DNA from 2 places in the Psychrobacillus sp. FSL K6-1267 genome. Region 2 is predicted to be linked to the other one. Evidence: riboswitches for the same ligand, from Rfam matches in the RefSeq annotation. Region 2 holds a riboswitch; the other holds the start of a gene.
What was found. Region 2 has a riboswitch for thiamine pyrophosphate ahead of MHB55_RS01210 (YkoF family thiamine/hydroxymethylpyrimidine-binding protein). Riboswitches for the same ligand answer to the same signal wherever they lie in the genome.
Positions count from the first base shown of each region.

Region 1: it holds a riboswitch for thiamine pyrophosphate, as region 2 does, so the genes downstream of both, tenA (thiaminase II) here and MHB55_RS01210 (YkoF family thiamine/hydroxymethylpyrimidine-binding protein) in region 2, are expected to answer to the same signal.

Region 1 covers NZ_JBBOOR010000001.1:3,418,486-3,424,248, reverse strand. Annotated here, with positions in the region: gene rlmD (23S rRNA (uracil(1939)-C(5))-methyltransferase RlmD) at 1-1,145, shown strand, start outside; TPP riboswitch at 1,348-1,445, shown strand; TPP riboswitch at 1,505-1,602, shown strand; gene tenA (thiaminase II) at 1,676-2,365, shown strand; gene thiM (hydroxyethylthiazole kinase) at 2,346-3,089, shown strand; gene thiD (bifunctional hydroxymethylpyrimidine kinase/phosphomethylpyrimidine kinase) at 3,086-3,898, shown strand; gene thiE (thiamine phosphate synthase) at 3,889-4,500, shown strand; gene MHB55_RS17605 (DegV family protein) at 5,011-5,763, shown strand, end outside.
Region 2 covers NZ_JBBOOR010000001.1:227,875-233,637, reverse strand. Annotated here, with positions in the region: gene MHB55_RS01215 (2-hydroxyacid dehydrogenase) at 1-770, opposite strand, end outside; TPP riboswitch at 926-1,033, shown strand; gene MHB55_RS01210 (YkoF family thiamine/hydroxymethylpyrimidine-binding protein) at 1,110-1,700, shown strand; gene MHB55_RS01205 (ECF transporter S component) at 1,693-2,274, shown strand; gene MHB55_RS01200 (ABC transporter ATP-binding protein) at 2,267-3,631, shown strand; gene MHB55_RS01195 (energy-coupling factor transporter transmembrane component T family protein) at 3,621-4,376, shown strand; gene MHB55_RS01190 (bifunctional diguanylate cyclase/phosphodiesterase) at 4,430-5,763, opposite strand, start outside.

The sequences.
Region 1 (5,763 bases), 3.2 Mb from region 2:
CTCCATGTCCTGTATTTTATGAATGTGGCGGCTGTCAGCTCCAACATATCAATTATGAAGGTCAGTTAAAATGGAAAGAAAATATGGTTCGAAATGTCATGCAACGATTAGGCAAGATTGATGCGCCAGTATTACCTGTAAAAGGAATGGACAACCCTTGGGAATACCGTAATAAATCTCAAATTCCATTTGGTTTAGCGGATGGAAAGGTGATTGCAGGGTTTTATCAGGCGAAGTCTCACAGAATTGCAGACACTCCAACTTGTTTGATCCAATCGGATGAAGCTGATCGATTGATGAGAGCATTCAAGGAAAAGGCATTAGAGCTAGACTTAGTCCCTTACAATGAAGACACAAAAAAAGGTCAGCTGCGTCACTTAGTAGTCCGTAAAGGCAGAGCAACTGGCGAGGTGATGGTCGTTTTAGTAACAAAGCATCCTAAGCTTTCAAAGAAGGAAGCAATTATTGAACTAATTAGAGAAGCAGAACCAAAAGTCACCTCGATTATGCAAAATGTTAATTCAAGAAATACGAACGTCATCTTCGGAGACGAAACAAACCTATTGTGGGGGAAACCAACGATTGAGGATTTAATCGGAGATGTTCGATTTGAAATATCTGCTCGTTCCTTTTATCAGGTAAACCCAGAGCAGACAGAAGTATTATATAAACAGGCACTCGATTATGCTCAGCTTTCAGGAGACGAGACTGTAATTGACGCTTATTGCGGAATTGGTACAATTTCATTGTTCCTTGCGCAAAGAGCGAAGCAAGTGTTGGGTGTAGAAATTGTCCCTCAAGCGATTGAGGACGCAAAAAGAAATGCTGAGCTAAATGGCTTCACTAACACATACTTTGAAGCTGGCCCAGCAGAGGAAGTCATTCCACGGTGGTACAAGGAAGGAAAAAATGCTGATGTTCTAGTAGTGGATCCCCCGAGAAAAGGCTGCGACGAAGCACTTCTGACGACAATCATAGAGCAACGCCCAAAACGTGTAGTTTATGTCTCATGTAACCCAGCAACACTTGCACGTGATCTTCGCATTTTAGAAGATGGAGGCTATAAGACACAGGAAATTCAACCAGTGGACATGTTCCCGCAGACGACACATTGCGAAGCGGTTGCTTGGCTGGAGTTATCATAAGTTTTCACAAACGAATTCTGATTTTGGAATTCGTTTTTTTTGTTTTTCTCTTACCTAAATTAAGCCTGGAAGAAGCTCCTACTTATGATATAAATTCAATACATCTACTAGGGTCTTTGATTCATTTTTAAATTCGTACTTGAAACGTCGTGATTATTATCTTGTTTGCCGTGGTTCTTTCAGTTAAACTTAGTGTAATTAAATGAATTTGCAGGGGGACACGTTTGTGTTGAGAAGGTAAAACCTGACCCTTAGAACCTGGCTGTTAATACGGACGTAGGGAGCAAAGTACACGATTATCAATATGTACTTACTTAAGCTCCGCGTATTATTTACGTGGAGCTTTTCTTTTGCAAATACTTTAATTGCGGGGGGACACATTGTGTTGAGAAGGTTAAAACCTGACCCTTAGAACCTGACAGTTAACACTGGCGTAGGGAGCAATCATGGGTGTAGTCTACACTTTTTGGGCGTCTCTATTAGAGGCGCCTTTTTTGCACTTACGTCCACCAATTAAGGAGGACAAAAAAATGGAGTTTTGTGAAAAAGTTAGACAGGAGACGCAATTTTATTGGGAGGCTAGTTTTAACCATCCGTTTGTGCAAGGTATTGCTGATGGTAGTTTACCACTCGAAAAGTTCAAGTTTTATATGCTACAGGATGCGTATTATTTAAAGCATTACACAAAAGTCTTAGCTTTAGCAGCTGCAAAGGCAACAAATGATGAGGACATTCAGTACTTTTTAAACAGTGCGAGATTTATTCATGAAGCAGAGCTTGAGCTTCACCGTACAACTTTTCAAGACTTAAATGTAACGGCCGAAGAAATTGAAAATTTTGAGGTGGCACCAGCTACTTATAATTATGTGAGTCATATGTACAATGCAGTCCATAATGGCGATGTAGCAGAAGCATTTGCTGCTATATTACCTTGCCCTTGGCTCTATCAAGAAATTGGGCAACAGCTTAAGTATGCTCGTCCGAATATACCGCTGTATGCGCAATGGATTGCATTATATGCATCTGACGAAATGCTTCAATCGATTAATAAGCAAAAGTCGATGTTAAATCGTTTTGCGAAGGAACAGCCCATGAAACAAAAGGTTTTAAAGGCACATTTTGAAAAAAGCTGTTATTACGAGTGGATGTTTTGGGAAATGCCATGGACGATGCAAAATTGGACAAAAGGGGTGTATATGAATGAGCCTACAAAAAATTAATCTACAAAAACCTTTAGTGCATTGTATCACCAACTATGTCGTGGCCAATTTTACAGCAAATGGCTTACTAGCAATAGGAGCTTCACCTGTGATGGCCGATGCGGTTAAAGAAGCGGCGGAAATGGCATCAAAATCGAATGCGCTTTTATTAAATATCGGCACATTAAATGAACAGACAATAAAATCAATGCTTCTAGCAGGAAACAGTGCGAATGTGAAGAACATTCCTATAGTTTTTGATCCCGTCGGTGCAGGGGCAACGAATTTTCGATTAGAAACAACGATGGAAATATTACAACAACTTAAAATTAATTTAATTCGGTGTAATGTCGGAGAACTCGCGGCTATTGCAGGTGTTACTTGGCAAGCAAAAGGCGTCGATAGTGGCGTGGGTGAACTTGATGTAGCTGAGACGGCCATGCATGTTGCAAACAAATATAACTGTCTTGTGATTGTGACAGGTGAGCAAGATGTGATTACAGATGGTATCAGAATAGAATGGATCGTAGGTGGTCATGAAAAGGTAACGAAAATGACAGGAAGTGGCTGTCTATTAAGTGCCCTTTGTGCAGCAGAGCTCGCAAGCTGTGAAAATGCATTCGAAGATCTTGCGAATCTACTTCGTGATTATAAACAAGCAAGCTCAAATGCGTATTCAACGATTGGGACATTCCATATGAATTTTCTAAATCAACTTGAATATTTAGCGGAGGGACACCAATGATTACATTAACGATAGCGGGTTCAGATAGTGGAGGCGGAGCAGGCATTCAGGCAGATATTAAAACGTTTCAAGAGCTTGGTGTATTTGGTACAAGTGTTATCACTGCCTTAACCGCCCAAAATACGTTAGGTGTACATGGCATTTTTCCAACAACAGTACAATTTGTAGAAGCACAATTGAAGGCGGTCCTTGAAGATTTTAATGTGACAGCGATTAAAACAGGCATGTTATTTAATTCAGAGATTATTGAGTGTGTCGCTGCTACACTTAAAAATAGAGACTTACCTCTTATCGTTGACCCTGTGATGATTGCGAAGGGCGGCGCCAGCTTGCTTCAACAAGAGTCTATACAAGCTCTTAAAAATAAGCTGCTACCCATTGCAACTGTTTGCACACCAAATATACCAGAAGCCGAGGTCATAAGTGGTCGCTCCATTCATACGGAACAAGAACTATTTCTAGCTGCTCAAGATATTATCTCCCTTGGGGTACAATGTGTGGTTATGAAAGGTGGACATTTAGCTGGTGACAAAGCGATTGATGCGGTGTTTATAAAAGGGGAGGTTCCTTTTGTCTTAGAAACGAATCGATTTGAAACTAAACATACGCACGGAACAGGCTGTACATTTTCAGCAGCATTAACAGCAGAAATAGCAAAAGGAAAATCTTTGCAAGAAGCCGTTTTGGAAGCGAAAAAATTTGTCCATTTAGCGATTAGCAATCCATTAAATATTGGGCATGGTTTTGGTCCAACGAATCATTTTGCCTATCGTCAGCTTGAGGGGAAGTGTGATGTTGTATGTCACTAAATCTCGATAAATATTTTATTATGGGTACGATTAATTGTAGGCGTGATCCTTTAGTGGTGTTAGAAGCAGCATTACAAGCCGGTATTACGATGTTTCAATTAAGAGAAAAGGGTGAAAATGCACTTACTGGGGATTCCTATGTACAATTTGCACGTAAATGCCAAAATTTATGTCACGCTTACAAAGTGCCATTTCTAATAAATGACGATGTAGAGCTAGCCTTAAAGCTTAATGCTGATGGGATTCATGTTGGTCAGGATGATTTAAATATTGAAATGTTTCGTAAGCGTGCAGAAAATAAAATCATCGGTGTTTCTGTGCATACGATGGAGGAACTGGAAAAGGCGATTGCAAATGGTGCAGATTATGTTGGGATTGGACCCATTTTTGAAACATCATCAAAAAAAGATGCCGAACCACCAGCAGGGGTTGCATTTTTAAAGAAAGCAAGAACTGACTATCCGAATGTCCCCATTGTAGCAATTGGTGGTATTTCACCAACAAACAGTAGCATCGTACGTGAAGCTGGGGCTAATGGTGTTGCAGTTATTTCTGCCATTAGTCTTAGTGAAGATATTTGGAAGACTGTTAGAGAAATTTAAAGTGAATTTTCGTAGTTAATACAAATATAATTTGTTATAAAATCTATAACTTCATTAATCATTATACGCATTGAAGTATGAAGATGAATATGAAAACTACCTTTAACTATAGCAAGTCCTAGCTAATTGCTTAAACCACCAGCATCAAAGTATTGCCACATATTGCGAAGCAGTAGCGTGGTTGGAATTAGTTTAAAGTAATTAAGCAGACGGTTTAGTAGTGCGATAATGCATTTCTAAACCGTCTGTTTTATATTTATCCTATTTTTAATCAGATAAGAATGAGGATAAGTAAGTATTGTAGAAATTAAACCGAAAAAGAATAGGTGGTTTTATGTCATTGCTAAGCTTAATACCTTCTTTTATCTGTTTAACTTAGTGTTAATATTCCACTACATACGGAAATCTTCTGTTTATTAATCTGTATATTTTCCCCTTTTAGTGTATATTTAGGATAAATAAAATAAATAAGTACGCAGCATTGCATGCGTTATTTGAAGGGGATGTACTATGAGAAGGATAATTTTATCAACAGAGAGTGGAGCGGATTTACCGAAGGACCTGGTTGAAAAACATCAAATTCAAGTGGTACCGATGCACGTCATTATGGATGGGAAGGATTATTTAGATGGTGAGTTACCTGTAGAAGATGTCTTCGATTATCATAGTCGCACAAAAAAAATTCCATCTACAACAGCAACGAATACACATGAGTATCATGAATTGTTTACGAAAATCAGAACAAATTTTCCTGAGAGCATCATTATTCACATTGGATATACATCAAAAGCATCTGCTTCCTTTCAAAGTGCTTTAATTGCAGCGGAGGATTTTGAAAATCTTTTCCTAATTGATACGCTAAACGTGACAGGAGGATTAGCTGCAGTTGTGCTGTATGCTGCCAATTTAATGGAGGAAGAACCTTCCATTGATCATAATCAGCTAATAGAAAAAATAGAATCTATCGTTCCTAAAACAAAGCTGGCTTTCATACCAGGCAGTTTGGACTTTCTAAAATCGGGTGGGCGCGTAAGTAACATGGCTTACATTGGAGGGTCATTATTAAAAATAAAGCCCTGCATTGAGCTAAAAGAAGGCAAGCTTGTTTCAACGAGAAAATATCGTGGGAAAATGAGCATCGTAGCGGAAAAGCTCATGCAAGATTACTTAAACCAATATGATATTGATAGAAAACAGCTGTATTTGATCTATTCTATCGGACTTGATGAAAGTATTAAGAGGCAAGTGGATGAAATCGCAAAG
Region 2 (5,763 bases):
GCCCATATTCTTTTATTTAGGAGGGCATCATAAAGGGATTGCTCATCTACGATTCCGCCACGTGCAACATTAATAAGAGCAGAGGTTTCCTTCATCAATCCTAACTCTTTTTTTCCAATCATCCTTTTAGTTTCTGGAGTTAGAGGTGTCAATATTACAACAAAATCAGATTCTTGCAATAATGTTTCTAGCTCCACATATGTAAAGTTATTTTGTTGCTCTGCCTCTAATTTTCTTGTTCTATTATGATATAAGACTTTCATATTAAAACCCTTCGCACGTCTTGCTACCGCTTCACCGATTCTTCCCATGCCTATGATTCCTAACGTAGCTCCAAAAACGTCCATTCCCGTCAGTTGCATCGGTGTCCATGATTTCCATTTACCTGCACGAATATCCTGTTCTGCTTCGGTAATACGACGAGCAGTAGCCAATAACAACGCAAAGGTTAGGTCTGCAGTTGTCTCAGTTAATACACCAGGAGTATTTGTTACCATAACCCCTTTTTCTTTCGCTGCTTCCACATCAATATTATTGAAGCCAACCGCTAGATTACTGATAATTTTTAAATTCGGTAAACTTTCTATAAGTTCCCGGTCCACTTTATCAGAGAGAACCGTCCACAGGGCATGGACGTCCTTTGCCTCCTTTTTTATATCTTCATAATCCATTGGAGTTTCCTCGCTGTGCCACATATTCACCTCAAATTTTTCTCTTAATGGCTGTACAATTTCCTCCGGTAATTTTCGAGTAATAAAAATTTTGTCCATTTAGTTTCCCCCTTATGTTTTCTGATAATTTAAGCATGGACGATTAGAGAAAAGAATTCAACCATATTTACAATTATATTTTTATACGCTATACTGTGGGCACATAAAGAAAACAAATTGTGTAAATTTATACACAACTGTAAAACTACATACCGTTTCTGCACTAGGGGTGCCCACTTTGGCTGTGATGAGAGCTTTTTAGCTCCGATCCCTTATTACTCGATCAGGATAATACCTGCGTGAGGAAGTGCGGTGACTTTCCTTTTTTCATAAGGGTTAGTGGCTGCATCTTCACGGATGTAGCTTTTTTTTATGAAAAAATTGAGGGAGGTTTTTAGGATGGAATGTGGTTTAAGCCCAATTGTAGGGTTTCGTTTTTCCCTACATCCGATGAGCAATGAATTTGTAAGTATTATTAAAGGTGCACTACAGAATACAGATGTATCCAATGTGTGGATGCATACGGATGATGTCTCAACCGTTATCAGAGGAAAACAAGTTCATGTATTTAATGTGGCAAAATCTATTACTCTGAATGCTGCCAAAACAGGGGTACATGTAGCTCTTTCTGGAACATTTTCAGCGGGTTGTCCTGGCGACACCACTGCTGACGTTTATTTAGACAAGGGAGATGAAGTGACAAATAAGGATGAAACAAACCAATATGTTTCTTCTCAATTTGCTTTATACCCTATGAACAATCCTAACTATATGGATGTGATCTACAGAGAGATTGAGCACGCTAAAGTGAAGGGTGTATTCAATGAATCTATGCATTATGCTAGCGGGATTCATGGGGATATCCATGACGTGTTTGCTTATTATGAGGCAGCCTTCAGCAGAGCTAGATCAGAAGAGCACAAGCATTTAGTGATGACTTTATCGATGAGCATTAATAGCCCTTCTCACGGAGATGACCTCCATGCTTAAATCATGGAAGCTAAAAGAAATTGTTTTAATGTCGGTCTTTGCAGTAGTGTTTGGGATTGTTTATTTACTCTTCCTTCATGTAGGAAACATTTGGTCTGGCTTCGTCGGACCAATCGCATATGAGTGGATTTTTGGTGTTTGGTTTATCGTTTCAATTATCTGTATGTACATCATTCGGAAACCTGGGGCGGCGGTTATCTCGGAAACTATCGCAGCAGCAATAGAGGTACTTTTAGGTAATGCCGTCGGGCCACGTCTTATCCTTTCTGGTGTCATACAAGGTCTAGGTGCCGAGGCTGTATTCGCCGCTACACGTTACAAACGGTTTGACCTTTGGGTTTTAATGCTTGCGGGAGCAGGATCCGCAGTTTTTAGCTTTGTGTATGGCTATTTCTTAGGAGGATTTGCCGTTTATACCACTGGATATGTAGTTTTCATGCTAGTTGTTCGTATTTTTAGTGGAACTCTCATTGCTGGTTTAGGTGGAAAAGCTGTAGCTGACGGCTTGCTTGCCACTGGTTCGTTAAGAGGATATGCTATTTCGCGTTCAAAAAAAGGTGATATTCGTGCCTAAAGTTATCCATTTTGAAGATGTCACCTTTTCTTATCCAGACAAGGATACTGCTGTTCTATCAAACTTTTCTATGTCTATCGAAAAAGGAGAGCGTGTCGTCATAACCGGACCAAGCGGCTGTGGAAAGAGCACTTTACTTTATTTGTGCAATCGTCTCTATCCAGAAAATTGCGATGGCATAGTGTCCGGTAGAATAGAACTTTTTGGTAAAGAAAATGATTCCTATCGACCTGGCGAGGTCAATCATCGTATCGCAACAGTATTTCAAGATCCCGATGCACAATTTTGTATGCCAACTGTAGAGGAAGAGCTTGCTTTTACTTTAGAGAATTTACTCGTCGCACGGGAAGAAATGGAGACGAAGATTTCTGAAGTATTGGAGTTAACTAGGTTAACGGATTATCGACATTCCATCATTCAATCGCTTTCTGGAGGTATGAAGCAAAGGGTTGCCACTGCTTGTGCAATGATTATGGAGCCAGAAATATTATTGTTAGATGAGCCTATCACCCATCTGGACCCGTATACCGCAAAACAATATATTGAATGGTTGGACTTACTTCAGCAAAAATCGAGTATAACCATCTTAGCGATTGAGCATAGACTCGACCTATGGGACAACTTCTTTCATCGAACAATTAAGTTAAAGGAAGATAGAATTCCGTATGAAAGCTATACCAAAAGGAAGAGCATGGTTCAAGCAGAAAAGTCTCTGCATGTGGAAAATATTAGTACAAAGCATTTTTTACAGCCAACTTCATTCTCTTTAAATAAAGGAGAAATCGCAGTGCTAGCTGGACCAAATGGCAGTGGGAAATCTACATTATTGAAGGCTCTTTCAGGTATTGTACCCTCTAATGGCAAAGTAAAGCCTAGCATGTTAGGCTATGTACCTCAATCACCAGAATTTTTGTTTATTACAGGGCAAGTGAAGGAAGAGGTTTCTTTCGGTGGTGTTCAAAATACGGAGGAAATGTTGGAGCGACTGAATTTATCTACTGTTTCAGATGCACATCCTTTTTCAATCAGTCATGGGCAAAAAAGGCGCCTAGCTATAGCCATTATGCTTTGTCAGAATCGTGAAGTGATACTGATGGATGAGCCTACTTCTGGCCAGGACTCCGCTACTTTAGCCGAACTGTTTAAAGTAATTGATAATCGTTCTAAGGCAGGTACTACCTTCCTAATTGTTACACATGATATGGAGTTTGCTTATAAGGTTGCAGACACCATTTTACTAATGAAAGACGGAGCAATTACAGGAAAATATCACTCTGACAGCTTTTGGGGTAAAGAAGATTTACTGCTAGAACATCAATTACTCTCACCTAGACGAGGTGCTCTCTATGCACACTAGCCTACATAGGATGAATCCGTCTGTTAAGTTTGTGATAGTAATGATTTGCATGCTGACACTTGCGTTTTTTTTCAATCCATGGACTCCACTTATTTTTTGGTTAAGTATTATTGTGGTGCAAATCTTTTTAAGCCATATATCCTGGAGAAAATGGGGCTTACTGATGCTACCATTTTTTATAGCAGCATTTGGCTATCTTTGGACTACTCTTTTATTTGCAGACAGTAGGACTGGTCCTGTTCTTTGGTCTATCGGTTCTGTTGAAATAACTATGAGTCAACTGAATCACGCCTTGTCCCTAAGCTTTCGCGTTTTAGCTTTTTCTAGCCTAAGCTTGTTATTTGCTTTAACTACCGATCCAATTATATTTATACGTAGCCTAATGCAGCAGTTAAAACTATCTCCAAAAATTGCTTACGGAATTATGGTTGGTTATCAATTTCTACCCCTCTTAAAGGATGAATTTATACTAGTTCAACAGGTACAGAAACTTAGGGGATTGGATGACCAATCAAATATTTTCAAGAGAATAATAGGTTTACGGCGCGTACTAATCCCCATGCTCGCTGGAGCTGTTCGTAAAGCGGAGAAAGTTGCATTTGCTATGGAAGCAAGGGGTTTCACAGGAGAACCAAGAAGGGTTTTTTATCATAAGGTTACTATTGAAAAGAATGATTTCATGTTAGCATTCTTGTTTATTGGTTTATTATTAATCAGTTGTTTCAGTAATTTTTGGTTAGTGTAAAAACAAAGAGAGTGACACCAGACTTGGGTGACACTCTCTTCCTTTAAATACAATCATATTTTATCAGCAAACTTTTGTTTTATATTCTCTTGCCAATGAAATAGTTCTTCTGCTCGCATAGGTTTAGCAAAATAATAACCTTGTAAAATAGGATTTTCGCAGGATGCCCTTAAAAATCCTACCTGTTCTTTTGTTTCCACTCCTTCAAAGACTATTTCTAGTCCGAGTGACGTTCCTAGTGCAATAATAGCCTGTACTATTAAAGAATCTTTATGAGAATTTGGAACTTCCTCAATAAATGTTTTGTCAATCTTTAAGGTAGAGATTGGTATTTGCTTTAAATAAGAAAGTGAGGATACCCCTGTTCCAAAGTCATCCAGGGCAACAGAGAAACCTTTCTCCCTAAATACTCCTACCGCCCGCATTGCTTCTTCAATATTACTTACAAAGCTAGTTTCCGTAATTTCTAACTCTATTTCATTTGGACAGATTTCATAACTACTTGTAATACTTATCAAACGTTTTAGTAGAGCTGAAGAGGTAACATAATGTCCAGGTATATTAATCGCTACTTTTCCTAGTGAAATATTTTCTTTCTTCCATTGGTACATTTGTTTACAAGCCTGTTCTACAATCCAGTCCGTAACCATTTCCATCTTCGAATTTTCCTCTAGTATAGGGACAAAGACAGCCGGAGACAAAAAACCATATTTTGAATTATTCCATCTTAGAAGAACCTCTACTCCTGCTACTTCCACATTTCGTAGATTTATTTTTGGTTGATACACGAGATATAACTCTTTGTTAATCATTGCTTTTTCAATTCCATCGACTAATTCTTTTTCAAACGTATGCGTATGTATGACCGGATCAAACATAATTACTTCATGTTTATGTTCAATGGAAGAGTCATTAAACACAGCTAGGGCATTCGAATAGATTGAATGAAGGTCTCGATAATCCTTTACCGCGGAAATAGCACAAACCCCTGGAAGTACTATTTTTTTGTTTTTAATTGTAATGGGTCTCTTTAAAATCTCCGCTATTTTTTCCATTGCTATTAGCATTTCATGGATATTTGTGTCATCAGTAGTTCTCATAATATAAGCGAAACGATTGCTTTCAAATTTAAATAAACGAGCTGATGGCGGCTTGTAATCCATGAAGATTTTAGTTAAATGTTGAATGACCTCGTCACCAAACATGAAGCTAAACTCTTGATTTATTTTTCCAAAGTCATGTAAATGCCAGACTGCTAGTGTTTGACCAATAACAGACTTTTCAATGTATGATTCAAAGCTTCTACGATTAGGTAGCATTGTGAGATTATCAAAATAATTGGCTCTATATTTTACGTACCTATCCATCATACTAGATAAAAGTAATA